DNA from 2 places in the Paenibacillus sp. sptzw28 genome. Region 1 is predicted to be linked to the other one. Evidence: a T-box and tRNA genes for the amino acid it is inferred to sense, from the RefSeq annotation. Region 1 holds a T-box; the other holds one or more tRNA genes.
The links. The T-box of region 1 lies ahead of KZ483_RS00020 (glutamine--tRNA ligase/YqeY domain fusion protein). A T-box ahead of a tRNA ligase gene usually reads a tRNA of that ligase, here a tRNA-Gln.
Positions count from the first base shown of each region.

Region 1 (13,972 bases):
GGAAGTGGCCGGCGAGCTGCACCAGAAGGCAAATCGCGTGGGCTCCTCGCATTACATCGGGACCGGGAAGCTCGCGGAATTGTCCGCGATGCTTGAAGCCCACGACGCTCCTGTCGTTATTTTCAACGATGAGCTCTCTCCTTCCCAGCTTCGTAATCTCGAAGCGTATTTGCAGCGGAAGGTGATCGACCGGACGATCTTAATTCTCGATATTTTCGCCGAGCGGGCAAAAACAAGAGAAGCGCAGCTTCAAGTGGAGGTCGCGCGGCTGCAGTACATGCTGCCGCGTCTGACCGGCCTTCGTGAATCGTTAGGGCGGCAAGGCGGCGGGTCCGGCCTCAAGAATAGAGGCTCCGGAGAGACCAAGCTGGAGCTCGACCGGCGCCGAATTGAAGAGAGGATAACGGCCTTGCAGGCCGAGCTGGAGAAGCTCGTTTCCAGACGTCAAGTACAGCGGAAGCAGCGCCAGAAGAATAAAGTCCCGGTTGTCTGTCTGGTCGGCTACACGAACACGGGCAAATCGAGTCTAATGAACGTGATGGTGGAAACGTACAATCCGCGGCCGGAAAAACAGGTCTTTGTCCGGGATATGCTGTTCGCAACGCTGGAAACTTCGGTCAGAAGCATCGAACTGCCGGGCCATAAATCATTCCTGCTGACCGATACGGTGGGATTCGTAAGCGGGCTTCCCCATCACCTGATCAAAGCGTTTCGCTCTACGCTGGAAGAAGTCGCTGAGGCGGACTTACTGATTCACGTGGTGGACTATTCCAACCCGGAGTATAAACAGCTCATCTCCGTCACCAACGATACGTTAAAGGAACTGGGCGCAGACCAAATTCCGACGATCTTCGCCTACAATAAGACGGATTTAACCGATCACTTATACCCGCAGGTTCATGACGGCAGCGTGTACCTCTCCGCCCGAGAAAAGAGCGGAATTCACGAGCTTACGGAATTGATCCGCAGTCAGATCTTTAATGGCTATATACAGTGTGAAGTTGTGATTCCCTTCGATCAAGGGCAGTTAGTGGCTTACTTTAATGAGCACGCCCACGTCCAATCGACGAGCTATGAACCACAGGGGACGCGGCTTAAGCTGGAGTGTAAGGCAGCCGATTATGAGAAATATCGCGGCGAGTTCATTGAACTCTAGCTTGTATCCAAGGGGCTGAGGCTCCTTGCGCCAATAAACTTATTTAAGGAACGGAGGGTTATGTGTGGTAGACCAATTTATTCGAGTTCGTACTTTGCGCGGCTAATTGAATAGTGCCCAAAGGCTCTGCCTGTGTGCAGGGAACTCGGATTTGGTCTGCCCTTTTTTACATCTATATGGAACGGGATAACAACTGCTGCCTGCTCGGATGATGAAGCTTATCTCACCCGTCTGTCCGGCGGTCCTGTTGTCCATTCTTCCCTATGGAAGGCCAATTTTAACGGCAAGTGAGGTATCTTGTTTCCTTGCGGATTTTTTTGCCGTATCCTCTTCCGGTTCCCGAGAAACACAGGCAGTGCCGGCCTGTGTTTTTATTTTCCCAAGGTAACGGAGGAGAACGAATATGAAAAAACGGCATTGTTTTAAGTCCCGGTTGCGACAAGACCGGGAGGCGATCAGGGTCCACGGCCAGCATTTCCTGCACGACAACCGAATCATCATGGAGATGATTAGTAAAGCCGGCATTCACGCCTTCGGTACCGTTGTCGATATCGGGGCCGGAGCAGGTGCGATAACGCTGCTGCTCGCCGAGAAGGCCGGTAAAGTGCTGGCGGTCGAGAACGACCCCGGTTTAGCGGAGTCGCTGCGCAGAAGGACTGAAGGCTATTCCAGCATTACGGTTGTAGAGAAAGATATTCTGGAAACGCGCATGCCTGGGGGCCCCTACTGTGTCGTCGCGAATATACCTTTCTTCCTGACTACCCCTATTCTGAGGAAGCTTCTGGATCCTCCGGTGAGTTCATTTCAGAGCGCGGTACTCATTATCGAGAGAGGCGCAGCTTTGGGGCTCACGGAAACCAGGGTCCGTAACCCACGCATACTTACATGGAGAATGCGATATGAAATGGAATTGGTAAGGGTGGTTTCGCGGAGTCATTTCTCGCCTCAGCCAAGCGTGGACTCGGCCATCTTCCATGTTCGGAGGAAAAAGAATCCCTTCATTGCGCCTCATCACCATGAGCGGTTCTCGGCATTAGCCGAGTATGGACTGAAGTTTCCGATGATGCCGATTCATGAGGCGCTGAAGGGAATTTTCACACCGCCCCAGTTGAAACATCTGCTCAAGAACATTGGCACCGACCGTCATGAACCTGTCTGTACGCTGAGCGAGCAACAGTGGAGCGTCGTCTTTCATACGATGCTGGAGCACGTGGAATCGTATCGCTGGCCGAGAAAACAAAGAAAGTGAAACGGCTGGTGATTGTTCTGAAAAAAGAGCCAACCATTCAGAACATGGCGGCCCCTTAAAGGTTGGGTGGATTCTTGAACGGCGGTAATGTAATTTGACAAACGCCAAGGTTGACAACGTTTACGCATTGGTGTAAGTTGTTAAATAATTCAAAAAATTACCGGCGATGACGAGAAGAGTAAATAAACGCTTTCTTTGACCAGAGAGCCCCGGCAGCTGAAAAGGGGTAAAGAAGGTTTTATTGAAACAAGCCTCCGAGCCTCATACCGATCCTTGCCATGCATATGGGGAGGCTATGACAGGAGCTCCTGTTACAGAGCTGGGGTATCGCCCGCTAGTGGCCGTACCTGATAAGGTCCGTATGGCGACATGCGGATTGAACTGGGGTGGCACCACGAAATTGTACTCTCGTCCCCAAGACCGACAAGTCTTGGGGGTGAGAGTTTTTTTATTTTGCAGCAGCATTTAATGTCGTGAAATAACTACGGAGGTGCCACAGCTATGGATATAAAGAAGCCGTCAAGCGGACAGGAAGCGCCGAATTTCCTGGAACTGATGATTGAACATGACTTGGAGCATGAGATGAGTCCCGGGCAAAGCATATTTACCCGCTTCCCCCCGGAACCGAACGGATATTTGCATATCGGCAGCGCTTATGCCATTAACATCAATTACTCGCTGGCCGCAAAATATGGAGGCGTGTTTCATCTGCGCTTCGACGATACTAACCCGCTGAAGGAGGATATGGAATACGTCAACTCCATCATCGAAGATATGCGATGGCTCGGGTTTGACCCGGGAAACAACATCTTCTACGGGTCCGATTACAGCAGCCGAATTTATGATTATGCGGTTCGTCTGGTCGACAAGCACGCCGCTTACGTCTGTGACCTGAGTGCGGAGGAGATTCATGAATACAGAGGAACCTTGACCAAGGGTGGCCAAGACAGTCCGTACCGGAACCGGACGAAGGAAGAAAATCTCGATTTGCTGGAGAGAATGAGGAAAGGCGAATTCGCTACCGGCTCCAAAGTATTGCGGGCGAAGATCGATATGGCATCGCCTAACATCAATCTGAGGGATCCGGTTCTGTATCGAATCATCCATGCGCCCCATTACCGGACCCGCGAAGAGTGGTGTATTTATCCGATGTATGATTTTGCCCATCCGCTGCAGGATGCCATTGAAGGAATCACACACTCGCTGTGCTCGATCGAATTTAGAGACCACCGTCCCTTGTACGAGTGGGTGCTGAATACGCTCGAAATCTCCCCTGCTCCGAGGCAAAGGGAGTTCGGCCGGTTGAACCTTACAGGAACGGTCACGAGCAAAAGATACTTGCGGGAGCTGGTCTCCGGCGGATACGCGGACGGCTGGGATGACCCAAGGCTGCCCACCTTCAAAGGACTGCGGAGAAGAGGATTTACGCCCGGCAGCATCAAAGCCTTCTTGAAGGAGATAGGCGTCGCCAGAGATTACACCACTGTTGATATCGCTATGCTCGAGCATACGCTCAGAGACGACTTGAAGGCTGCGGTCCCTGTTGTAATGGCCGTTCTTCGTCCGCTGAAGGTGATTCTGACCAACTATCCGGAAGACCGGTCGGAGGAGCTGGCCCTTCCGAACAATCCCGAGGATCCGTCGCTCGGCGACCGGCTCGTTCCTTTCTCCAGAGTGCTCTATATCGAGAAAGAGGACTTTATGGAACACCCAGCTGCGGGTTTTCAAAGACTCGCCCCCGGCCAAGAGGTCCGGCTTAAGGGCGCTTATTATATCTCCTGCGAGAACATCATCAGAGATCCTGACACAGGGGAGATTGCCGAGCTTCACTGCACCTATGACCCGCTTACCAAGAGCGGTACAGGCTTTTCCAGCCGAAAGGTGAAAGGAACGATACACTGGGTATCGGAGTGTCATGCCGTCAAGGCCGATGTCCGCTTATACGACAAGCTGCTGCTGGATGAGGAAGCCCTTCAGGACGATGAAGCAGCCTGGCAGGACCAAATAAACCCGGATTTCCTGACCCTGCTTACGGACTGCCTGGTTGAGCCCGTGCTTGCAGATGCCTCACTTGAAAGCAAATTTCAATTTATGAGGCACGGGTACTTTTGTGTTGACTACAAGCACTCTACACCGGAGAAACGGGTTTTCAACCGCATCGTGCCATTGAAGGATAAGTGGAAGGGCGGCAAAGCGAAGTAGCGTAATGTGGCAGCGGCCGAGCTTCGACTGTGTGGAACGAAACGAGCGTAGTTTGACCGTAAAAAAGGAGCTTTGCCGCTTTATTTCAGCGGCAAAGCTCCTTTCTTCCCTGCATTGGGCAGACCTGCTTCACCTGGGAAAGCTGCGGTTCAGATGCAGCCTGGAAGACTTCTCCCGGTGTCTAACAATGGATTTTCTCTTTCTCAAATACTCATAATACAATCCGGTAGCCGTCTGAACGGTTAGAAATACACCGAAATTATATGCCGGCCTGTATCCATGCTGATAATGGGTCATGCCCATCCACGCAGCCAGCCATTGAAATGCCATGCCTGCAGCGGACCACGCTAACACATAAAGAAGAAACGTTCTCTTGTTGATTTTGAGCAGGTCATAGAAATAAATGAAGAAATAGCCGAATGGAGCAAACATAACGTACGTGAGCAGATCAGTCAGCTCATACCGGTTCGAATCGTTCACTTTATAAAAGTCCATCAAACCGCCGCCGATCGTAAAATCAAACAGGGTCGCGCTGGCAAACCCCCATATCAGTCCCAGAATCATCAAGCTTCGGGGCAATCTCTTCGGCAGAAAATAAACAGCGGCGAAAAAAACGAGCAGCATGACCAGTACAAACCATTCGTTGCTGTCAAAGCGGACCCATAAAATCATGAATGCTTCACCTCCGGACGAAACGAGCTTCTGAACAAACGATGCAGCAAGAATACTGCGATCTGGGTCAAACCGATAAATATCGCATCATAAACATAGCTCCATTGTGCATAGGTCCAGATATGATAATTCCGTGCAAGCCCATTCAGACAAAGCTCCGCACCGGCAAAAACGAATGCGAAGAGCAAAGCCGCTGCGATTGATTTCGACTTGTAAATCAAATTGAACAGGACCACATAAAGCGCGGGAATGAGCACACTTCTGTTCAAAAGGTACCCGGTGTAATTAAGACCATTGTTCGACAACCGGACATATTTTAACTCTTGGGTAATAATCCATGATACGTTAATACTGATGATCAGAACGAGCAGGAATATGAAGGTGTTCTCGCTGGTGCTAAGGCTTTTTCTCATAGCAAAAAGAACAAAGATAGCCAACCATGCTGCAAAGAAAAATACTACAAATCCCATGAATCATCATTCCTTCGATTTTGGATTTGTAGTATTATTTGCCACTTCGGGATAAGTATACATAGAAGACACTGCCTTGTCGGAGACAGTGTCTTCTATTTGGCGGGGGGCCGAACGGGGAAATTGTTTTAGCCTTCGATCGGGAAAGTCTGGCTGAAGCGGACCTTACCGGATTCATCACGGATTTCCACTGTGAACTGCTTGTGCTCCGGATCAATCCGGCTTGCTCCGAAGTTGAAGAAGCCTCCTTCCGCATACAGACGTTCCGGTCCGAACGTAGGGTCGAGCGTGCCTGGGGCACCCTTCGCAGCGCCTATCGGGCCGCTGATCAGCTCCCGGTAATCGGCTTTTCCGTCACCGTTGGCATCGTACTGAATAATGTTCGCGTAGTGAACATCGGTCGTAACGAAATAGACGTTTTTGATTCCCTTTTCAATTATGAAATCCGATATTTTGCGGAATTCGGTCTCATAACCGGTCGGATCAGTCGAGTCCGCTCCGCCTCCGCTCGCCCATCCGTCTCTTTTGTTAGCCTTGCCGGTCGGTATGGAGATCGGTACGGATGTAGCAACCAGCTTAACCATGGCGTCCGAAGTTTGCAGCTGCTCCAGCAGCCAGTTCAGCTGTTCCTCGCCGAGCATTGTCTTATCCGGGCCGTCAGCCTTGGTATTGGGGTCGCGGTAGCTCCGATTGTTAAGAATAATAAGTTCCGTCGTATCGCCCCACGAGAATGCATGGTACAGCTTGTCCGCAGAACTGCGCTCGGCGGATACCGGCCAGTAATCTTTAAAGGCCTTCAGGCCAAGCGGAGTGAGGGGCTCAGACGGACCGGAAAAATCATTGGTCACTTCATGATCGTCCCAGATCGCGTACGTGCCGGTCTTCTGCAGAAGGCTGCGGAAGCCGGAATCCGTCCGGTTTTCCTTGTATTTCGCCCAGAAATCCTCCACGCTGTCCGATGGGGGATTCGGAACGGCCGGCGTTTTATTGTCCGCATAGATGGTATCCCCGCTGAACAGGAAGAAGTCCGGATTTAATGCAGCCATGGACCTGAAGGATTGAAAAGGCGGGATTTCGCCTTGGCCGCCGGTGTCTCCGCCCCAGACGAAGCTTAGCGGCTTAACGCTTCCCTGCTCTGGCGCCGTTCGGAACGATCCGCTCACCGAATACTGGCCCGGCAAGGCCTGAGCTCGGTAATAATAAACCGTGTCCGCCTTCAGTCCGTCCACTTGCACCTCTACCGTGAAATCACGCTCAGCGTCAGCGCGCTCATTCTTGATGACGGTTTCTTTCATAAAAGCAGGATCGGTCGAAACTTCAAACTGAACATTGGATTCCTCGTTAGCCCGCGCCCACAACTCTGCTGACGAGTCCGTTATATCTCCGCTCGCCGTCCCGTGTGAAATATATGGCTTCGTCAGCAGCTCTGCCAGGAGGTCGGAATTATTCGTAAACATACCGTCCACACCCAGGGAAAGCAGATGTACCATTTGATCCTGCGTGTTCACCGTATACGGGTGTACGAAGAGCCCGTATTGATGGGCGGCATCCATGAGCTTCGGCACCACGACACTTTGCGTCGGGCCGACTCCCGCGGCATAATCCGAAATGCGTGCAAACTCGGTGTAGACATCTTTGCCTGCCAGCATTTGCGCCGAATAAAGCTGCACAAGAGGCAGAGCAGGCGCCAGGGATTTGAGCTTGCGAAGGCTCGCCTCGCTGAAGGACTGAAGTATTACATTACCTTTATCGATGAGGTCATAGTGCTTTAGGACGTCAACCAGCTTCTCCTCCATGCCGGGATAAACATCAGGCGCTTTCGTTTCGATATAGAGGCCTGCCTTGCCGCTGCCAAGCTTCTCCACCAGTTCGACAGCTTCTTCGAGCGTAGGCACTTTAAGTCCGGTATATTTCTTGTCGGCTGCGCTCGGATATTTCTCGTTAAACCAGGAACCGGCATCAAGACGGCTGATTTCCTCCAGTGTGAAGTCTTTCACCGACCATGGCGACCGGTCCGGGTACTGCTGTCTCACATTCGTCGTTCTACTCAGCGTTTCATCATGCAGGGCAACCAGCCGTCCATCCTTGGTCATCTGCAAATCGAGCTCGACGTAGTCCGCTTTCAATTGAATCGCCTGTGTGTAAGCCTCCAGCGTATGCTCGGGAGCATATGCCGATGCTCCCCGGTGCGCAATAACCGCCACTTCACCGGTGAGCGGTTTCAATCTCGAATCATCAGCCTCTGGCGGAGCGGCATTCGGTGTGGCTGCAACCTGGGGCAGAGCAGGCGACGATACGAGGAGAGACAGTGAAACAGCAAGCACGATCCAACCTTTCTTCACTTATCATTCATCTCCTTTACAAATAGACTGCCCTCTCACTATATTGGAGATTTGTACGACCTCTTTTAACGCGGGGATAAGCTTTGGTAAATGCAGGATTGTACGGTGCCCGTTTCGTCCGGACGGACATATGATAAGCATAGTAAATAAACGGTCAAGACCATGCAAATACAGCGAAGGTGATCAATCTTAATACCGTTTGGGAGACATCAAGGATTCCTAAACGGTGGCTGCCGAACATGAATAAATTCGATGCGATTTGCGTCCCCTCGCTTCAAAAACAAACGGGCAATGAAAAACAGCGGCGTTAAGGTACCCGTATTCATCGTTCCTCACGGAGTCAACACCAAACTATTTACTCCCGCGAATAAGAAGCTGCCGGTACCCGGATCCAGAGGCAAATTTATCTTCGTGTCCGTGTTTGGCTTCCAACACCGCAAAAATCCGGAAGCATTGTTAAGGGCCTACTGGGAAGAATTCTCCGCCGCCGATCGGACACTTCTGGTCATCAAGACGAACGGCTATGCGCCTTTCGAGAATGAAAGATGGATCAAAAACCGAATTCAAATATACAAAAAGAGACTTGGTATCCGCAAAAAAACGGCGCCTGTTACGATTATTGCAAGGCGTCTGCGGCCGAATCAGCATAAACGGATTTATACGCTCGGACATGTATTTGTACTCCCTACAAGAGGCGAAGGAGTCGGTCTGCCGTTCCTCGAATCGTTATCCAGCGGCGTTCCCGTCCATCGCTACAGGCTGGGGCGGACATATGGATTTCTTAAGGGGGAATAACTCGTTTTTCATCAAGTATAAATTAAGAAATCCCGCCTCCAGCATGAACAGCAGACACTCGATTTCCCGCCAATTCCGTCATTTGTTCGCGCAGAGAGGCCAGCTCTGGGCGGAACCGGTTATCGGCAGCTTGAGAAAACAGATGAGGACGGCGTATAAGAACCCTCTACTATGCAAGAGAAAAGGACGGCTGGGCAGACGGAGCGTGCTTAAATATACATGGAATCGTGCCGGAACCTCAATGAAAAAAGTCGTGGAAAAGGTACTACGGCAAAGGAAATCCGGACGGCGTAGCAAAAGGCGCTGAGCCGATGCGCAACGAAACGAAAGAACCCTGATCCGTGGGGGGATCAGGGTTTTCTGCTGTCTGCTGCGGCTACTTCCTGCCGGGCATGCATCTGCATGCTGCGGGATACTTGATTGCCGGGCATGAGGCGGGCTGCGGCCTATGTCAGCTCGCGAATACCCGTGTTCGCCTTCACCAGTATTTCATCGAATTTCGCATCATTACGCTTCGAGGAGAGAAAAGTGCCCACAAACGCCCCGAGGAACCCCAACGGGATCGAGATGATGCCGGGGTTCGTGAGGGTGATGAGCGGAGTGCCGGTGAAAATCGCTTTGCCCGGATCCGGACTCCATACATTGGGACTGACCGCTACAAGAATGAGCGCGCTCAGCAGACCCACGAGCATTCCGGTCACCGCTCCCGAGGTATTGAATCTCCTCCAGAATACGGTGAATACGAGAACAGGCAGGTTCGCGCTGGCCGCCACGGCAAAAGCCAAAGCCACCAGGAATGCGACATTCAGCTTCTGCGCAAACAACGCGAGCAGGATCGAGATCACCGCAACGCCGACGGAAGCAAGCTTGGCCGCCTTCATCTGCTCCTTCTCCTTCGCTTTACCCTTCCGGACGATATGGCTGTAGAAGTCGTGCGCGAATGCCGATGCCGCAGAGAGCACCAGACCGGCAACAACGGCCAGAATCGTTGCGAATGCGACCGCCGAGACGAAGGCGAACAGAAATTCGCCGCCAAGAGCTCTCGCAAGGAGCGGCGCCGCCATATTGCCCGCGGCATTCGCCTCGACAATCGCGCTCTCGCCGACGAATGCCGCGGCCCCGAAGCCAAGGAAGAGCGTCATGACATAGAACAAACCGATTACCCAGGTCGCGACGACGACCGATTTCCGTGCTGTCGGCGCGTCCTTGACCGTGAAGAACCGAATCAGGATATGCGGTAATCCCGCAGTTCCCAATACAAGGGCAAGATTAAGCGAAATGGTGTCGAGTCCGTTCGCGAACTTATTGCCCGGGTTCAGGAACGCCTCCTTCAGCGGAGTCGCTGTCCGCATCTCACTGAACATTTGCAGGATATTGAAGTCGAACCTCGCGAGAACTATCAGCGAAATAATCAAGGTCCCGGCTATAAGGAGCACGCATTTGATGATCTGCACCCAGCTTGTCGCGGTCATTCCTCCGAAGACCACATAGACGGTCATCAGAACGCCGACGATGAGTACGGAGCTCGTATAATCGAGGGCCGGGATCAGCAGCGAAATAAGCGCACCGGCGCCGACCAGCTGCGCGATCATATAGAAGATCGATATGACCACCGAGTTCAGCGCCGAGACACCGCGGATCTTCTTGTTATCGAAGCGGGCGGCGATCATGTCCGCCATCGTATACTTACCCAGGTTCCGAAGCGGTTCAGCCACCAAATAGAGCACGACCAGATAAGCGACCAGAAATCCGATGCTGTAAAAGAAACCGTCGAACCCGAACAATGCGATCATTCCCGCAATGCCGAGGAAAGAAGCGGCCGACATGTAATCTCCGGCAATGGCCAGTCCGTTCTGCCAGCCCGTCAGTCCTCCCCCGGCTGTGTAAAACTCGCTGGCCGTTTTTGTTTTTTTGGAAGCATAGTAGGTAATGACAAGCGTCCCGGCCACAATGACGAGAAAGAGCAGAAGCGCCGTACTCATGAATTATCCCTCCTTTGTGTTATGTTGTACCTGCCGTTTAAGCTCTTCGCTAAGCGCATCGAATTCAACCGATTTTCTCGTGTAGAGATAGCACAATACCCACGTCATGATAAATTGGGAGAAAGCAAAGATCCATGCCCACGTTATCGAGCCGACAGCCTCCCGGTTCAAGACATCGAAGTAAGATGTCATAACCGGAAGAGTAATGTAAAACGCCAGGAAGAACAGTGTCATCGGGATAATAAACCGTTTTTTCTTTGCCATCAGCCTGCGGAAAAGCTCCGACCTTGCCACCTCGCTGTAACTCAGACGGCCTTTGTTCAACCAGATCCCTCCTAATAATGAAATATGACCTATTGAATATGTATCAGCTTGGCAACCACAATATGACGCCAAATACAAGAAGTTACGGTTACCGCCAATTTATGCCTCCTCTGTTATTTACACAAAAGAGCCCGCCATGTATCGTCATAGCGGACTCTTTTTTTTGCATTTGCGGATGCGGGGCATTCAAGCCTCATTCGTTTGCGTTCGGGCTTCGTCAAGTCTGGGCTTATGGGACTCCCCCCACTTCTTCATCCCTAATATGATCGGTTCCAGCGTTCTTCCGAACTCAGTCAGCGAGTATTCCACTTTCGGTGGAACTTCTCTGTACACTTCCCGGTGAATAATACCGTCCCGTTCAAGCTCCCGCAGCTGTAAGGTAAGCATAAACTGCGTAAGTCTGGGATAAAGCCGCCGGAATTCATTAAATCGCTTCGTGCCGCCAATAAGATGATAGAGAATTATCCCTTTCCATTTCCCTCCTATAACATCCAGAGTTGTTTCGACTGGACATCCGTCCATTGTCGCACTGCATTTCTTTTTTTGATCCGCCATAGCGCTGTATTCCTCCAATGGTATGATTTTTATAACTATATAATAAAAATATGCGTACTTTTTTAAAGTAAATATACATCATATAATTTAATCGTAACATATAGCGAGCTGAAAGGATGAAAAAAATATGAACAGTCATCAAACAATGAAGGCAGTGGGCTTTTACCGTACTCTTCCATTATCCGATCCTGAAAGTCTTATTGATCTCGAACTGGAAAAGCCTTTGCCGACAGGCCAGGACCTCTTGGTGGAAGTGAAAGCCATATCCGTGAACCCGGCCGATGTGAAGGTTCGGGCAAGGGGCAACGACGATCATGAAACTCCCAAAATCATCGGCTGGGATGCAGCCGGAATAGTAGTACAGGTGGGACCCGAATGTACGTTATTTAAGCCCGGAGATGAAGTCTATTACGCAGGGAGCGTGGTTCGTCCCGGCTGTAACAGCGAATTCCAACTGGTGGATGAGCAGATTGTGGGGAGAAAACCGGTAAGTCTGGATTTTTCGCAAGCCGCAGCTATGCCGCTCACTTCCATTACCGCTTGGGAGGGGCTGCACGACCGCTTGGGAATCAGCCATAACGAACAAGAGAATCGGGGCAAAACAATTCTAATCATCGGCGCATCGGGCGGCGTCGGCTCCATTGCGACTCAGCTGGCCAAGCTCGCGGGGTTGACGGTTATCGGTACGTCATCGAGAGCGGAATCGTCCCAGTGGGCCAGAGAGCACGGAGCGGATTTCATTATCAACCATAGGAAGGAGTTCGCTCCCCAGCTGGGGGAACTTGGCTTCGAGAAGGTCGATTATATATTCTGCCTGAACGATACAGCCGGTCATTGGGACAATATGGCTGAGGTGATCGCTCCGCAAGGAAAAATATGCTCCATCGTTCCTGCCGAGCATCCGCTTAATCTTGACTTGATCTTCTTCAAGAGCGTGTCGTTTCACTGGGAGCTAATGTTTACAAGATCCCAATTCCAAACGCATGACAGGATTGAGCAGCACCATCTATTAAACAAGATATCCGAACTGATCGATTCCGGTAAAGTGAAGACGACTTTGACTCAGCGGCTGGAACCGATCAATGCGGCCAATCTGCGCTTGGCGCATGAGAAATTGCTCGCCGGAGACATGATCGGCAAGCTGGTGTTGGAGCGGTTTTAAGGTTAGGAACGCCTAAGGACCTATGCCTGTTATCAAAAGAGAGCAAGGATTACCTGTCCTTGCTCTCTTACATTTACATATACTCTCCGGCATAAATTATATTGCTAAACCGTCTATTAGAATAATAATTTGGAAGCGTTCCTATAGACAAAACAAAAGTTGGTTTGAGAATCTGATAATTATAGCCTCTTATTTTTTACCCTTCTCGCTATTTTACCACCTAAATAAGCAGAAATTAAGATAGACAAATCATACATCAAATTTCTAATAAACGGGTCTCCCTTGGGATCTGACAATTGCCCAACTCGGCAATATCCGGCTACTTGCCGCTGATGTCGCTTGTTGGAGTAGAATGTCCCCTTTCTCTTCTTCATGTTCCGCCCAGTCAATGACAGGACGAACAGTTTAGACAAGGGCAAAGGAATGTCGAACGCCACTTCTGAATGAACATGCAGAATGTCCGTTGCGTTATTTCCAATCTCCGAAATCCAAAACTGGAAGTGAATCAGAGAATCGGGTGGGCATTCTAGCCGAAGCGTATGCTTCCTTGCTAGACGGGCATAAACGAGTTGATACGAGAGATATGCCCAGTGCTTACCCTCCCTCACTCGTACTCGGTATTTAAATCCCTTGTCCATCACGTAAAATGCGGCGTTATAGTAGTCACAAAGCCACTGGCGAAGCGGATTGAAGAACGTCCAATACACGTCCGTAAAGTCAACTACAATACAGTCAATTTTGATACTTTCATACCTTCCATGTTCAGCCCCCACCGGAAATTTTTTAACGAATTCCCGTCTATAATTAGAGGGCAAGGTGGCTAGCCTACACGTTGTCTTACCTGTATATGTCAACTGGCACGTTGCCAGGTTATCCTTACACCAAAACCATCGTTTCAAATACTGCAATATTTGCGGAGCAAAATAAAGTCCTCTCACTATCTATGGTCGCGGTATGTCACGGTAAAGTTGCTGATGTGATTTCACCGTCTCTATCGAATTGAACCATACAAGAGTTGCGATGCAATTTTGCGTATTTCATCTTATTTCAGAAAAACCGTGAG
Region 1 is NZ_CP080545.1:1,375-15,346, forward strand. It holds gene hflX (GTPase HflX) at 1-1,156, shown strand, start outside; gene erm (23S ribosomal RNA methyltransferase Erm) at 1,560-2,405, shown strand; T-box leader at 2,563-2,824, shown strand; gene KZ483_RS00020 (glutamine--tRNA ligase/YqeY domain fusion protein) at 2,907-4,607, shown strand; gene KZ483_RS00025 (hypothetical protein) at 4,737-5,279, opposite strand; gene KZ483_RS00030 (hypothetical protein) at 5,276-5,692, opposite strand; gene KZ483_RS00035 (glycerophosphodiester phosphodiesterase family protein) at 5,878-8,091, opposite strand; gene KZ483_RS00040 (glycosyltransferase) at 8,344-8,886, shown strand; gene KZ483_RS00045 (solute symporter family protein) at 9,333-10,868, opposite strand; gene KZ483_RS00050 (DUF485 domain-containing protein) at 10,872-11,192, opposite strand; gene KZ483_RS00055 (winged helix-turn-helix transcriptional regulator) at 11,379-11,747, opposite strand; gene KZ483_RS00060 (zinc-binding alcohol dehydrogenase family protein) at 11,875-12,909, shown strand.

Region 2 (15,585 bases), 1.0 Mb from region 1:
CTGGGCTGTGATGGGGAGGGAAAATTACAGTACCGAAGGTCATGTGCTCCCGCTGCCGAGAAAAGCCTCTAGCCAGGCGAAGGTGCCCGTACCGCAAACCGACACAGGTAGGCGAGCAGAGCATGCTAAGGCGCGCGGAAGAACTCTCGTTAAGGAACTCGGCAAAATGACCCCGTAACTTCGGGAGAAGGGGTGCCTCGGTAGGGTGAATAGCCCGAGGGGGCCGCAGTGAAAAGGCCCAAGCGACTGTTTAGCAAAAACACAGGTCTGTGCGAAGCCGTAAGGCGAAGTATACGGGCTGACGCCTGCCCGGTGCTGGAAGGTTAAGGGGAGTGGTAAGGGGCAACCCGAAGCTATGAACCGAAGCCCCAGTAAACGGCGGCCGTAACTATAACGGTCCTAAGGTAGCGAAATTCCTTGTCAGGTAAATTCTGACCCGCACGAATGGCGTAACGACTTGGGCGCTGTCTCAACGAGAGATCCGGTGAAATTTTAATACCTGTGAAGATGCAGGTTACCCGCGACAAGACGGAAAGACCCCATGGAGCTTTACTGCAGCTTGATATTGGACTTTGGTACGATCTGTACAGGATAGGTGGGAGCCTTGGAAGCCGGAGCGCCAGCTTCGGTGGAGGCATCGTTGGGATACCACCCTGATCGTATCGGAGTTCTAACCTGGTACCGTCATCCGGTACAGGGACCGTGTCAGGTGGGCAGTTTGACTGGGGCGGTCGCCTCCTAAAATGTAACGGAGGCGCCCAAAGGTTCCCTCAGAATGGTTGGAAATCATTCGTAGCGTGCAAAGGCATAAGGGAGCTTGACTGCGAGACCTACAAGTCGAGCAGGGACGAAAGTCGGGCTTAGTGATCCGGTGGTACCGCATGGAAGGGCCATCGCTCAACGGATAAAAGCTACCCTGGGGATAACAGGCTTATCTCCCCCAAGAGTCCACATCGACGGGGAGGTTTGGCACCTCGATGTCGGCTCATCGCATCCTGGGGCTGAAGTAGGTCCCAAGGGTTGGGCTGTTCGCCCATTAAAGCGGTACGCGAGCTGGGTTCAGAACGTCGTGAGACAGTTCGGTCCCTATCTGTCGCGGGCGTAGGAAATTTGAGAGGAGCTGTCCTTAGTACGAGAGGACCGGGATGGACGTACCGCTGGTGTACCAGTTGTTCCGCCAGGAGCACCGCTGGGTAGCCAAGTACGGACGGGATAAGCGCTGAAAGCATCTAAGCGTGAAGCCCCCCTCAAGATGAGATTTCCCAATTCGTAAGACCCCTGGTAGACGACCAGGTTGATAGGTTCGAGGTGGAAGCGCAGCAATGCGTGCAGCTGACGAATACTAATCGGTCGAGGGCTTATCCTACGAACGTTCACCTGAACGTTCACTTCGCACGCTGCTCTTAGGTTAACGTAAGACTAAAGGGGTTTCACAACTGTTCGTATCCAGTTTTCAGGGTGTAATTAACCCGAAATATCGTTCCCTGATAGCTCAGTTGGTAGAGCACTCGACTGTTAATCGAGTTGTCACAGGTTCGAGTCCTGTTCGGGGAGCCATCTGGAGAGCTGTCCGAGTGGTCGAAGGAGCACGATTGGAAATCGTGTATACGTTAACCGCGTATCGAGGGTTCGAATCCCTCGCTCTCCGCCATGTGGCCCGTTGGTCAAGGGGTTAAGACACCTCCCTTTCACGGAGGTAACAGGGGTTCGAATCCCCTACGGGTCACCAAAATAGTTCAAAAAGGTACAAATTAGGACTTGCAATGAGCAGGGCAAATGAGGTATAGTAGTACTTGTCGCTCATTACGGAGGCTTAGCTCAGCTGGGAGAGCATCTGCCTTACAAGCAGAGGGTCGGCGGTTCGATCCCGTCAGCCTCCACCATTAAACTGCATAAGCAGTATTCATAACGACGCGGGGTGGAGCAGCCCGGTAGCTCGTCGGGCTCATAACCCGAAGGCCGCAGGTTCAAATCCTGCCCCCGCAACCAACTTTACCTTCGGAGTCATCCGAGAACCATAATGTGGAGCTGTGGTGTAGAGGCCTAACATGCCTGCCTGTCACGCAGGAGACCGCGGGTTCGAATCCCGTCAGCTCCGCCATTTTCACCAAATGGCTCGGTAGCTCAGTCGGTAGAGCAGAGGACTGAAAATCCTCGTGTCGGCGGTTCGATTCCGTCCCGAGCCACCATTTAAGAATTGAATATGCCGTTGTAGCTCAATTGGTAGAGCAACTGACTTGTAATCAGTAGGTTGGGGGTTCAAGTCCTCTCGACGGCACCACTCATGGAGGATTAGCGAAGTGGCCAAACGCAGCAGACTGTAAATCTGTTCTCTGACGAGTTCGGTGGTTCGAATCCATCATCCTCCACCAGTTTACCTTAGGGGCATAGTTTAAAGGTAGAACAGCGGTCTCCAAAACCGTTAGTGTGGGTTCAATTCCTGCTGCCCCTGCCAAAAGGTTCATATGGCGATCGTGGCGAAGTGGTTAACGCATCGGTTTGTGGATCCGACATTCGGGGGTTCAATTCCCCTCGATCGCCCCATCATACAAATTATAAGATAAATAAAAGATTGGGGATTAGCCAAGCGGTAAGGCAACGGACTTTGACTCCGTCATTCCTAGGTTCGAATCCTAGATCCCCAGCCATTTATATGCGGAAGTGGCTCAGCGGTAGAGCATCGCCTTGCCAAGGCGAGGGTCGCGGGTTCGATTCCCGTCTTCCGCTCCATTTTTTTTTATTTCTGGCGCCATAGCCAAGTGGTAAGGCAGAGCTCTGCAAAAGCTTTACCCCCAGTTCGAATCTGGGTGGCGCCTCCACAATCTTCAACAATCGTGTGCCCTTAGCTCAGCTGGATAGAGCGTTTGACTACGAATCAAAAGGTCAGGAGTTCGAATCTCTTAGGGCACGCCATTAATTTGCCGGTGTGGCGGAATGGCAGACGCGCGCGACTCAAAATCGTGAGGGAAACCGTGGAGGTTCGAGTCCTCTCACCGGCACCATACATAGAAGTTGTAACCTGATGGAATTGCATCAGGTTTTTTTTATTTTTAACAACGAGCATGAATCTATGCGTGCTCCACTTGGGTAATTCAGGACCGTACGCGGAATCAGTGTGTATGAGAAGGTGATATTAAAGACCCTTTCACTTGGATTAATAACTGTGCGTAGCCCTTTCGGTCCATGGGGTGGGTCCACTCCCCGACCCAAGTCTAGGGAGAAAACCGTCGCGAGTCCGTTTTGAAACGGCTGGAAAACACCTACAATAAATACATAAGCAAGCGATGAAACAACTTCAAGCGCAGCGACGTAATGAAAAGTATAAAAGTTCTGAGGGAAGGCGGTGACAGTAAGAATGAATGGTAAATCGGTGTTAGGTGCGTTACTTGTTATTGCAGGAAGTTTGATGGTGATGAAGTTTATCGGGATTAATCTCAGCTGGATTTTCAGTTTGTTGATGCCTTTCATCTTGATCGGTCTTGGAGTCGTGGGAGTCAAAAATGACAAGAAGCTCATCGGTGGCATTCTCATCGTAGTCGGAGCATTTATGCTGATTGGCAAGCTTGCCGGAATTATCGCGTTGCTGCTTGCGATCGGAATTATCTTATGGGGAGTTTCAATGTTCAAACGTCGTAAACACGTTTAATTAAATACTTAGTAATCGTAATAGATTCCGGATTAAGGAGGTTTATGCATGAGTATTATCCGTAGGGTCCGTGACATTACAGTGGCGACACTAAATGAGCGGCTGGAGAAAGCGGAAGATCCTGTTAAGTTAATTGACCAATTCTTGTGGTCGACAAGGGAAGATATTATTCAAGCTGAGCGATTATATCAGCAGTATGTGGGACACGGGAACTACTTGAAGTCTCAATGGCTGCAAGCGGAGCAGCTGAGAGACAAGCGTGAACAACAAGCAATGACTGCCCTTAAAGCAGGGGAGGAGCATGTAGCACGAATTGCACTTACAGATAAAGCGACCAGCGAGGAACGTGCTGCTCAGTACCGTGAATTATACGAACAAACACAGCAGAACGTCCGGGAGCTGGAGGATCAGCTTCGAGAGTTGCGGGCGGAGTATCAGGCTGTTTACGATAAACGTGAATACTATGCAGCTCGGATGGAATCCCTGCGCCTTCAACAGCGGATGAACGCACGGTATAACGGCCTCGGGCAGCAGCCTGGGCAGCAGCCTGCAGGCATGTTCCGCAGGCTGGAGGATCGGATCAGCGATATGGAGCTTGAAGCAAAAAGCCTTCGCGATTTACGCCGGGCTGGACAGGAATTTATCGTCGAGGCGGGTTCGACTCTGCAGTCCGTCATCGAGCGCGAAATGGAACAATTGAAACGAAAATTGCAGCAGGAAGGATGGAAATCGTCATGAGGAAACTGTATCGGTCGCGCCGCGATAAGAAGCTGTTCGGTTTGTGCGGCGGTATCGCCGAGATGCTGAATGTGGACGCGACACTGCTGCGGATTCTTCTGATTGTCCTGACCGTATTTACAAGCGGTGCATTAATATTGGTATATATTCTTGCCGGCCTCGTTGTACCTAAGGAACCGAACATATACAGCGGATTCGGTCCCGGCAGCTTTGGACCCGGCGGTTACGGCTCCGGCGGCGGATATAATGGTGGTTGGAATAACGGCCCGGGCTTTGGCTCGCAAAACAATGGTCAAGGCTTTGGCGGACCTTATACAAATACACCTCCATCCAGTGGTCCGTCGGCTGGACCTGCCAGTTGGCAGCAAGGACAATCGGCATCAAATTTGGATGCCATGATGGAAGATCTGGAGAAAAAAGCGCTCCGTCGTGAGATAGAAGAACTGAAAGCAAAATTAGCCAAGCACGAGAAGGGAGAGTTTTAACTATGAGTATTTTTAAGCGAATGAAAGATATGACGAAAGCTTCTCTTAACGAGCTGCTCGACAAAATGGAAGATCCTGTTGTAATGTTAAACCAATATCTGCGTGATATGGAGGCGGAAATTCATCAGGCCGAATTGACGGTTGCCAAGCAAATGGCAAACGAGCGCCGTATGAAACAGCGTCTTGACGAAGCGTTCCGCAGTGCCGCAGACCGTGAGACGAAAGCTGAAACTGCGATTCGCTCCGGCCAGGAGGAGCTTGCACGGAAGCTTTTGGAAGAGAAAATATTCTTCGATCACAAAACGGCCGAATATACGGATATGCATGCCGCAGCCAAAACGCAGGCCGAAGAGCTTATGCTGCAGCTCCATGGTATGAAGGATGAGTTCTACCAGCTTCGGAATAAACGCAATGAGCTGGCAGCGCGTGCACAGATGGCAAAAGCGAAGAAGCAAATGGCGCAAGTAACGACGGTTCACTCGATCGAAAGCGGCAGCGCTTCACGGGGCTTTACCCGTATGGAAGAAAAGATTATGCAGCTGGAAGCGGAAGCTGAAGTGATACGTGTCCCATATACGTCTTATAATGGTCCATCTGCCGTTGGCACAGTAGATCCTTCGAAGCAGTTGAAGGTCGAAGAGCAGCTTCAAGCACTGAAAAACAAATTAAACCCTCCGTCAGCCGAGTAGGGTTGACTGGGAAGACTAGGTACGACGATTGACCTTCCGAGTTGTTTTCAGCCGGAATAGAAATCGAAGGGTTTGCAAATGGATAAGCCAAGACAGTATGCGCTTCGCGAATGAAGCCTCTGTCTCTGGCTTGTTTCCATGGTTACATAGAGAGGGGCATATACCCATGGCTGACCAATCGCCTTCGGATGAAGCAAGCGTCAATATGCGTAGTGAACAAGGGGACTCGGGGAGACAGCGTCAAGCGATGCATCCTTATCGGAATGCGCGAGGAGGCCCGCCGCTTAATCAACCCAGGGGAAACGCTGCAGAGACGGTGATATGGCTGCTTGTCATCATTGGCTTGATTGTTCTCGTTATGCAAGGTATGGGCTACATCAAGGTATTCGCCTTGCAAACAAAAGCCGCAGCGATCGGTTTGACCATTATAGGGCTCGCGCTTATTGCCGCGGCTGGATACAGTTATTTTCAGGGAGTAAAGCTGAGGGCGGCGGTCAAGCGGTTAACCGACCAACAGCGTCGGAAGAAACAGAGGGTAACGCTTCCTTCCGCTGAAGACACAACTGAAACATCCGAGGATTTCTCGGAAGAGGATGAGGTATGGACGGAACAGGTTCGTTTCTCTGCCGTCATTGAAGAACGGGAAAGGCTCGCGCGAGAGCTTCATGACGCTGTAAGCCAGCAGTTGTTTGCCATATCAATGACCGCGACAGCAGTCAGCAGAACGCTTGAGACGGATTGGGAGAGAGCCAAACGCCAGGTGCAGCTTATTGAAGAAATGGCCTCCGTCGCTCAATCCGAGATGCGGGCATTACTTCTGCATTTACGGCCGGTGCATTTGGATGGCAAAAATTTGGGTCAAGCGCTTCAGATTTTGGTTGAGGAATTAAAGCAGAAGGTACCGATCGCCATAACGCTTGATGTGGACGATTCAATCAAGCTTGCCGCTGAAGCGGAGGACCATCTCTTTCGAATTGCACAGGAGGCGCTTTCCAATACGCTTCGACATTCCAAAGCGGACCAGATGAGTATTCGTCTACACAGCATAGGCAAGAATGCACAATTGATTTTCCAGGATAACGGAGTTGGGTTTGATTTGGAAGAGAAGAAGCAAACGTCATACGGACTGCTTACAATGGAAGAACGGATAAATGTCCTGGGGGGCTCGATGCAGCTGGTTACCGCACCCGGTCAGGGCGTCATCATTGACATACGCATACCTGTTACAGCCATGGTTTTATAAAAGGAGGGGAGATCCACCGGATGGAGGCTCTGGAAAATAGGAACGCATTGAATCAACCGATTAAAGTGCTTCTCGTTGACGACCATGAGATGGTTCGAATTGGTCTGGCCGCTGTTCTCAACACCGAGGAGGGAATTGAAGTGGTCGGCGAGGCGAGCAATGGAATGGAAGGTATTCGACTCGCTCAGGCATACAGGCCGGAGGTTGTCCTTATGGATCTGGTTATGGAAGGCATGGACGGCGTTGAAACGACACGGAAGCTTCTAGAGCTGTACCCCGACTGTAAAGTGATTGTGCTCACAAGCTATCTGGACGACAGCAAGATGTACCCGGTTATTGAGGCGGGAGCATTCAGTTATCTGCTCAAAACATCGCGAGCAACGGAAGTCGCCGATGCGATCCGGGCGGCAGCTCGAGGGCAATCGGTTCTTGAATCGCAGGTTGCGATGAAGATGATGAACCGTTTCCGGCAGCCCAAGGCAGATTCTGTTCGTCCGCCTCACGAACAGCTCACGGAACGGGAGATGGACGTTTTGAAATGCGTGGCTAAGGGTCAATCGAACCAGGAAATCGCCGATACTTTATTTATCGGGATTAAAACGGTCAAATTTCACGTGACGAACATTTTTGCCAAGCTTGGTGTGGATGACCGGACGCAGGCTGCTATTTATGCACATAAACATGGCTTGGCCGAGTAAATAGATAGGGTACGTAATGCAGAGCAAGCCGTTCCGGAATGACCGGGGCGGCTTTTTGTATCTAAGTAGGCAAGCAAGTCGAGCGGCTGGAAACCGGCCGGCACATGCGCCAAACCATTTATTTGTTATTCGCCGCGGAGACTATCCGAGAATGGATAAACGCATATATAGAGTCCAACTCGCTGATGTCGAAATGGGGAATATCGAGGGTGGATGGAAACGGGTCGGCCGCTAAAAGTGAATCTTCACCTTTGATAGTTGGATTTATCGATGTTGCATTAAGGGCTGTATTGGCTTCCGGCCATAAAATAGCGGCAGACCCATTGGGACTCGTTAGCTCACGTAGAAGCTTGATGTCTGCCGGCTCCCGGATGAGAATCAGCTTAGGATATGCCTCTTGCTTGAACCCTTCCACAAGAACGATATCTGCGTTCCCCATCTGCTCAAGTAAAGAATGCAGCGATTCCGGACGGCTTCGCAGTATGGCGCTTCGATTGGATGAACTAATCGCAGTGATGTCGGCACCTGCCGCTTGATGCTTCCATGTATCGGTGCCCGGCGTATCCATGGTAAAATCGTGAGCATCGTGCTTTACCGTTCCGACGGTATAACCCGCGCGCTTGAAACGCTGAATCAGACTCGTAATGAGCGTTGTTTTACCGCTGTTTTTATAGCCGACGACCTGAAGGACGAACTGGTGGCGCGGAAAATCGCGGTTATAATTTTGTTCAGTCAACATTAATCAGCTCCTTGCGGGATGAGGATTCCCTGTTTTATTTAAATGTACCATATTTTCATGGGATTAACTCTTTAAGTGGAGCGGATCGTGAACTTTTGGTACAATATAGAGAAGAGATGACCGAAGGAAGAAACCGGATATTGCACAAGGCTGCCGGTTTCACCTTGGACGACAACCAGGAGGAGACCGATTGTGCAGCAGCTGCAGGGAGCTTCACGTTTTAACAGGCGCGCAGTTAAGGTGGGGGATGCGATGCGCCTTGTGCTCGAAGCGGCCTTGCCAGGACTATGCGAATCTGTGCCGCTGTGGCAGGCCGCCGGCCGGCGGCTGTCGGAGCCGCTGACGGCGACGAGCGACTGGCCGCCCTTTGCGCGCTCGGGACTGGACGGTTATGCCGTCCGCAGCGCAGATACGACGCAAGCGACGCCGGATTCCCCTTCGTCGCTGCGCGTGGTTGGTACGGTTGCCGCCGGCGGTGTAACGCCGGCGATCGTGGAGCCGGGCACCGCCGTGCGCATTATGACCGGCGGGGCGGTGCCCGAGGGCGCGGACGCTGTCGTCATGCTGGAGCAGACGGCGGACGCGGATGAAATCGGGAGGTCGGTGGTGCGGGTGAAACGCGCCGCCGCGACCGGGCAAAACATTGCGCGGCCCGGTGAGGAGTTTCGCCGCGGCGGCGTATTGGCGGAGCCGGGCACTCTTATCCGGCCGGGCCACATTGCACTGCTGGGCACGTTCGGCTACGCTGAAGTGCCGGTCTTCGCGCGACCGCGCGTCGCGGTGCTGGCGACGGGTGCTGAGCTGCTGCCGGTTGCGTCGCCGCTTGAGCCGGGCCGCATCCGCGACAGCAACAGTGCCATGGTGGCGTCGATGGTTGAGCAGAGCGGCGGGACGCCGGTGCTCGTCGGGCGGCTCCCGGACGATCCCAATGCCGTCGTAGGCGCGCTGGCCGCAGCGCTGGAGCAAGCGGATATGGTCGTAACAACCGGCGGTGTATCAGTAGGCGACTTCGATGTTATGGCTGACATTATACGCGGAATTCGGTCCGATGGCCTAACCGGCGGTCCGGACAGACTTTTGTTCAATAAAGTAGCGATGCGTCCGGGCAGCCCGACGTCAGCAGCTGTAATGAACGGCAAACTGTTGTTTGCCTTATCCGGTAACCCCGGCGCTTGCTTTGTCGGGTTTGAGCTTTTCGTTAGGCCTGCTATACTAATGCTGCAGGGTGTAACGATGGAGCAATCGCTCCCAAGAGAAGTGACAGCCAAACTTGCGGCTGATTTCGATAAAGGGAGCCCGCATGAACGGTTTGTGCGGACGCGCCTGTATGTGCGGGAAGGTGTCTTGTACGCCGATCCGCTTGCATTTAACAAATCGAGCATGATGGCCTCGATTCCCGAGGCTGACGGCCTGCTTCGTATTCCGGCGGGACCGGAAGGAGCGGCAAGAGGATCGCTGGTTCATGTCATTCAATTATGATCCGATTAATAAATTGTAATTTCAACGATGAACAACCCGCCTTCATGCCAGCGCATAAAGCGGGTTTGCTTTATTTCATGCAGCTTCTTATACCCGGTAGTTAACGAATAGGCCGTTGGTTCTGAGCTGCAAATAAGACTGCCCGGACGGTTCGTATGTCCGCAACGACTGGAACCCGCTTGCCGAGGGGCTCATAATTGCAGCGGTAGGCAGATGTTCAAAACGGGAAAGCAATTGCGCTATTTGAGATGCTAGGCCGCTGGGCCCGCGTAAAGTGCTGCGCACTTGGTCGGGCTGTTCCGCTAACGCAGCATTGAGAAGGTCCCCATCCAGCTTCCATTCACCGGCTCCCGATCGCGTAATCCCGATCCGCTGAGCTGCAGGGGCCTTCAGTGCGTCATCGATGATATGTTTTAACTCGGGGCTCAAGTAGGCGGAAGAGGATAAGAAAGTTTGATTTAGTTGATTCGCCTGTTTAATCAGCGAATGCAGCTGCTTGGCAATCGATTTGCCTTCTTCAGCGGCACCTGGCATATTGCCCGTTTCGGAAGCTGCCGCGTTTTCTGCTGCTATGGAGTTCGCCGCCTCATGGAGATGGGTGCTTTGCATAAGCCACGCGGACACGCTTTCTGCCGCCGATTGTATTACTTTTTCGACGGTGTCCGGCAGTTTGGAGGTTATAGCCTTGGGGAGCGAACCTCCCCGGTAATAGGAAGGTCGGCGCTCGTCCATGAACGGATATTTTGCATAGGCAATAAGACGCTGAACAGGATAAAGCGTTTTACGGGAAACCCGGTCAATTTGATTTGGCATCGCCATCACTACTCACCTCCACTTAAACCTTTGACAGCTCAATTTTAGTATTAATTTACCGAAAAGTCGACTTTCTTGCCTTTATGTAGGAAGGGACGAGCCGGTGAAAGCAAAAGCCCGAAGTCCTACCTCAATATCGTGACTTGGATAGGTCCCCGGGCTTCTCCTTTTATTCACAGCGGCGGCGGCTGCCGTATAAACCAGCGTCTATAGAAGCAAAAATAAAAAGGCGATAAGCGCCAAGTCGATTGCGAACGCCTCGGCATAAGGACTATAAGGCGCAAACCCATTGTACGGATAATACGGGTCATACGATTGCGTCTCCGCCTTATCCGTCTGCAGCGTTTGCACCGTTTTCCCGGTTTTCCGGCCTTTTTTCTTGCTTTTGCTCTGAACGTGGGTTATCCCGCCCGCTGTTCCTACAGATGCGGCGCTTGAATAACCCTGATTCTCATTGAGCATTAGCCGGCCTCCCCGGCAGCTGCTGAGAATTCCGACGTGGCGTTGGCCTTCCTTGGTTACGATACAAACCGGCATACCGCAGAACTTTTCAATGTGTTCCTCGTGGAGCGGAAAGATAGGTTCCATCCGTTGTTAACACCTCCCCTGAATTCCTTGCAACAGTGTATTCACCTAGGGGCGGTTGCGTATGGATATTTACCCATTCTTATTTCGATTTGAAGCTTTGGGCTAAGGGAGTGAGCATCTTGCCGCCAAAAACTATTTCGCAAAAACCGTTATCCAAACGAACAGGAAGAAGCGGAATTTTGATAGCCCTCCTGATTATAGTAACTGCCGCCTGGTGGACTATGGGGAATAAGCGGGAGAATTCGGTCAAAGAGCTTTCTCAGAGCATGCTTCTTAGCGACCTGTCGACCGTTTGGCATTGGTGTGAGGATGAGCTTGTCGGGGGTTCGCGGCAATCGCGATGGTCCTTCCGGTGGGATGGACAAGGTATGCAGGTGAATACCGGGGTATTGGCGAATAAGCTCGGCATTGCATTAAAGCAGACCGACAATGAGACGTTACAAGGCGAGGCTGATATGGAAAACGGCCGGGTTAAAATATCCTTGTGGATCCATGTTCAGGCCGGATCCAAGCAGCAGCCTGCAAAGGAAAGTACAGAGCCCTCGCGAGGCAATGGAACGCCCGTCCAAGCGGTAATTCTCATGAAGCCGCAGGATGGAACCGATCTGACTGAAATCACCGCCGCTGCTTCGCATGTTCAGCAAGCGGTTTCCGCTGCAGATTTCACCTTTGCCGGCAGCTTCGCCGTCAGGGGAGAGCCTGCCAAAGCGGCAGCTGCGAGCCGGATAGCCGATATGGCCCACGCGAAGCGCCAGGAAGTGTATAACGATGGCCAAACCGACAGCGTAACGTACTTTACCCCCGAATTGAAAACGGCGGTCAAAAGCGGCAGCAACAGCGTTAATCTGCAAATGGCTGAGATACGCGCGACGGGTGGCGGCAGGCGGCAAATTGTAATCGGCGTTCCATTGATTACGGGAGATTATACTGATCCGGATTAACGTTTTCTTCAGGCCTCGATCAGTTTTTTTTATGGGCGCATGAATGGCATCTCTCGCCTTGTTATGCTAAACTACATAACATGATCAATACGGTTGTACTATACAAAAATACATAAGAGAGAATGAGGTAATGACCGACGTGAGCAAACACGAATCAATTGCCGCAGCGGGTGCGGTTTACTATTTATTTGGCGCGACAGGCGATTTGGCGCGGCGGAAGCTTTTCCCTGCGCTCTTCAGCTTATATAAAGAAGGAAAATTGGCCGAAGATTTCGCTGTGGTAGGACTTGCCCGCAGACCTCGGACCAATGATCAGTTCCGCGCTGACGTTAAGGAGTCCATCAACGAGTTTTGCAGATACAAACAGGGCGATGACGAAACGTGGACTAAATTCGCTGAGCATTTTGTTTATATGTCGCTTGATATCAACAATTTGGACGGCTTTCAGGAGTTGAACAACCTTACGGAAGAACTGGATGCCAAGTTTGATATTCCAGGCAACCGACTATTTTATTTAGCGCTTGCGCCTGAATTGTTCGGACCGGTTTCATTGAACCTTCGCGACGGAGGCTTATTGGAATCGAAAGGCTGGAACCGGCTTGTCATCGAGAAGCCGTTCGGCTACGATTTGCAATCGGCGCGTAATCTCAATGAGCAGCTCAGTCATGTCTTTAAAGAAGAAGAGATTTTCCGTATCGATCACTACCTAGGCAAAGAAATGGTGCAAAATATAGAGGTTCTTCGTTTCGCGAACGCGTTTTTTGAACCGCTCTGGAATAACAGTCATATCGCTAACGTACAAATTACTTTGTCTGAGACAGTCGGTGTCGAGGAGCGCGGCGGTTATTATGATAAGTCGGGTGCACTGCGTGATATGGTGCAGAATCATATGCTGCAAATGCTGGCGATGATCGCTATGGAGCCCCCGAGCAGGCTGCATCCGGAAGATATCCGTGACGAGAAGGTAAAAGTGCTTCGTTCGCTCCGGCCGTATTCGGCTGCCGAAGAAATCGACAAGCACGTCATTCGCGGCCAATATGTGGAGGGGACAGCCAAAGGCAAGCCTCTTACGGGATATCGCCAGGAGGACTCGGTAAACCCCAACTCTGCGACGGAGACTTACTTTGCTGCCCGGGTATTTGTAGACAATTTCCGATGGGCTGGTGTGCCTTTCTATATCCGTACGGGCAAGCGGCTTCCGGTAAAAACAACCGAGGTCGTAATTGAGTTCAAAAATGTCCCGAATAACGTTCTGTTTGCCCGACGTAACGAATTGGCACCGAACCTGCTTGTCATACGGGTCAACCCGATGGAAGGCATCTACATCAAGTTTAATGCAAAGAAGCCGGGAGTCGATAATGTCATACAGCCCGTGTCGATGGAATTTTGCCAAAGCTGTCAGATCGGCCTGAATACCCCGGAGGCGTATGAGCTCCTTATATATGATGCCGCTCGCGGCGAGTCGACCTATTTTACCCGCTGGGATGAAGTGTCGCAGGCGTGGTCATTTGTCGACAGAATCGCCGAAGCTTGGCGCGATGGTAGTTCAAGCCTGCAGTTTTACCCTGCGGGATCATGGGGTCCGGAGCGGACCGACCAGCTGTTGGCCGAGGACGGATTCCACTGGTGGCCGGTGAACGGTCAGGACGAAGATAATGTCATTTGGATCTCGGGTGGTCCGAAATAGGGCAGTAGGAAGCTTGCGAAGCTGCGTTTTGCTCCGCAAAACGCCAAGCAAATGCTTACGAAGCTGCGTTTTGCTCCCGCAAAACGCCAAGCAAATGCTTACGAAGCTGCGTTTTGCTCCCGCAAAACGCCAAGCAAATGCTTACGAAGCTGCGTTTTGCTCCCGCAAAACGCCAAGCAAATGCTTACGAAGCTGCGTTTTGCTCCCGCAAAACGCCAAGCAATGCTTACGAAGCTGCGTTTTGCTCCGCAAAACGCCAAGCAAATGCTTACGAAGCTGCGTTTTGCTCCCGCAAAACGCCTGAGGAGGTACCATTCCATGCTCAAAATATATGATATCTCCATGACAATTCAGGAGAGCATGCAGGTCTTCAACAATAAAGAAGAGAAAAAACCGAAAATAACGAATATTACAAACCATGAGAACGGCCAGGCCGTGTATGAATCCCGCATCGACATGAATGTTCATTCCGGAACGCATGTAGACGCTCCGCTGCATATGCTGGAAAACGGCGAGACGATCGAGACGATCGGCCTTGAACAGTTGATTGGCCATGCTCGTGTTGTTGATCTGACACATTGCGAAGAGTATATTACTCGTGCCGACTTGGAACCGCTTGGACTGCAGAAGAACGATTGGGTTATATTTAAAACGCGCAATTCCTTCAGCGAAGAATTCGACTTCAACTTTGTTTTCCTTCGGGAGGACGGCGCCCGTTATCTGGTCGAACTGGGTATCAGGGGCCTCGGGACGGATGGGCTGGGCATTGAACGCGCTCAAGCGGAATATCCCACTCACCGCTCGCTATTCCGAAACAGTATCATTATCGTTGAAGGACTGCGGCTTAAGAATGTGCCTGCCGGCACTTACTTTATGGCTGTGGCTCCGCTTAAGCTGACAGGTATCGAAGCTGCTCCGGCGCGTGCATTTCTGATCGGCGGCATGTAAATATGAAGGGAATAGGGTAATGAGCAAAACGTTGACAGATGAATTAAAACAAGAAGTCGGAAAACGGCGGACATTCGCGATCATCTCTCATCCGGATGCGGGCAAAACGACGCTGACCGAGAAACTCCTGCTCTTCGGGGGAGCTATCCGACTAGCCGGAACGGTGAAAGCGCGCAAAGCGAGCCGGCATGCGACGAGCGACTGGATGGAAATTGAGAAGCAGCGTGGTATTTCGGTCACTTCTTCCGTGATGCAGTTTGACTATAACGGCCACCGCGTCAATATACTGGATACACCAGGTCACCAGGATTTCAGTGAGGATACCTATCGGACGCTCACTGCGGCAGACAGCGCGGTCATGTTGATCGATGTCGCCAAAGGTGTAGAGGCGCAGACAATCAAGCTGTTCCAGGTGTGCCGCAAGCGTGGCATTCCGATTTTCACTTTCATTAATAAATTGGACCGTGAGGGACAAAGCCCGTTTGATTTAATGGAAGAGATCGAGCGCGTGCTTGGTATCCGGGCCGTACCGATGAATTGGCCCATCGGCATGGGAAGAGAGCTATGCGGCGTATATGACCGCATGAAAAATCAGGTTGAACTGTTTCAAGGCGATGACCATTCGACGATTTCCGTACGGCCTGTGTCGGATTATAATGATCAGGTTATTCGGGAGATGGCTGGCGACTACCTTCATGACCAGCTGGTTCAAGACTTGGAGCTGCTTGATGTCGCCGGGGACCAGTTTGATTTCGACAAAGTTCGGGCGGGCGAGCTGACGCCTCTGTTCTTCGGAAGCGCGGTTAATAACTTCGGTGTCCAGACGTTCCTGGAAAACTTCTTGCAGCTCGCGCCTTCACCGACTTCACGCAACACGACAAACGGTTCAGT
Region 2 is NZ_CP080545.1:5,106,208-5,121,792, reverse strand. It holds rRNA gene KZ483_RS23585 (23S ribosomal RNA) at 1-1,366, shown strand, start outside; tRNA gene KZ483_RS23580 (tRNA-Asn) at 1,482-1,557, shown strand; tRNA gene KZ483_RS23575 (tRNA-Ser) at 1,561-1,651, shown strand; tRNA gene KZ483_RS23570 (tRNA-Glu) at 1,655-1,729, shown strand; tRNA gene KZ483_RS23565 (tRNA-Val) at 1,808-1,883, shown strand; tRNA gene KZ483_RS23560 (tRNA-Met) at 1,913-1,989, shown strand; tRNA gene KZ483_RS23555 (tRNA-Asp) at 2,025-2,101, shown strand; tRNA gene KZ483_RS23550 (tRNA-Phe) at 2,114-2,189, shown strand; tRNA gene KZ483_RS23545 (tRNA-Thr) at 2,206-2,281, shown strand; tRNA gene KZ483_RS23540 (tRNA-Tyr) at 2,287-2,372, shown strand; tRNA gene KZ483_RS23535 (tRNA-Trp) at 2,382-2,455, shown strand; tRNA gene KZ483_RS23530 (tRNA-His) at 2,469-2,544, shown strand; tRNA gene KZ483_RS23525 (tRNA-Gln) at 2,574-2,648, shown strand; tRNA gene KZ483_RS23520 (tRNA-Gly) at 2,656-2,730, shown strand; tRNA gene KZ483_RS23515 (tRNA-Cys) at 2,746-2,819, shown strand; tRNA gene KZ483_RS23510 (tRNA-Arg) at 2,837-2,913, shown strand; tRNA gene KZ483_RS23505 (tRNA-Leu) at 2,921-3,002, shown strand; gene KZ483_RS23500 (LiaF transmembrane domain-containing protein) at 3,356-3,646, shown strand; gene KZ483_RS23495 (PspA/IM30 family protein) at 3,695-4,384, shown strand; gene KZ483_RS23490 (PspC domain-containing protein) at 4,381-4,869, shown strand; gene KZ483_RS23485 (PspA/IM30 family protein) at 4,872-5,558, shown strand; gene KZ483_RS23480 (sensor histidine kinase) at 5,725-6,801, shown strand; gene KZ483_RS23475 (response regulator transcription factor) at 6,822-7,499, shown strand; gene mobB (molybdopterin-guanine dinucleotide biosynthesis protein B) at 7,618-8,238, opposite strand; gene KZ483_RS28735 (hypothetical protein) at 8,334-8,462, shown strand; gene glp (molybdopterin molybdotransferase MoeA) at 8,431-9,717, shown strand; gene KZ483_RS23460 (hypothetical protein) at 9,805-10,536, opposite strand; gene KZ483_RS23455 (hypothetical protein) at 10,738-11,118, opposite strand; gene KZ483_RS23450 (YwmB family TATA-box binding protein) at 11,238-12,059, shown strand; gene zwf (glucose-6-phosphate dehydrogenase) at 12,190-13,746, shown strand; gene KZ483_RS23440 (cyclase family protein) at 14,065-14,694, shown strand; gene KZ483_RS23435 (peptide chain release factor 3) at 14,714-15,585, shown strand, end outside.
Region 2: it encodes a tRNA-Gln, which carries the amino acid that the T-box ahead of KZ483_RS00020 (glutamine--tRNA ligase/YqeY domain fusion protein) is inferred to sense. The anticodon was not compared.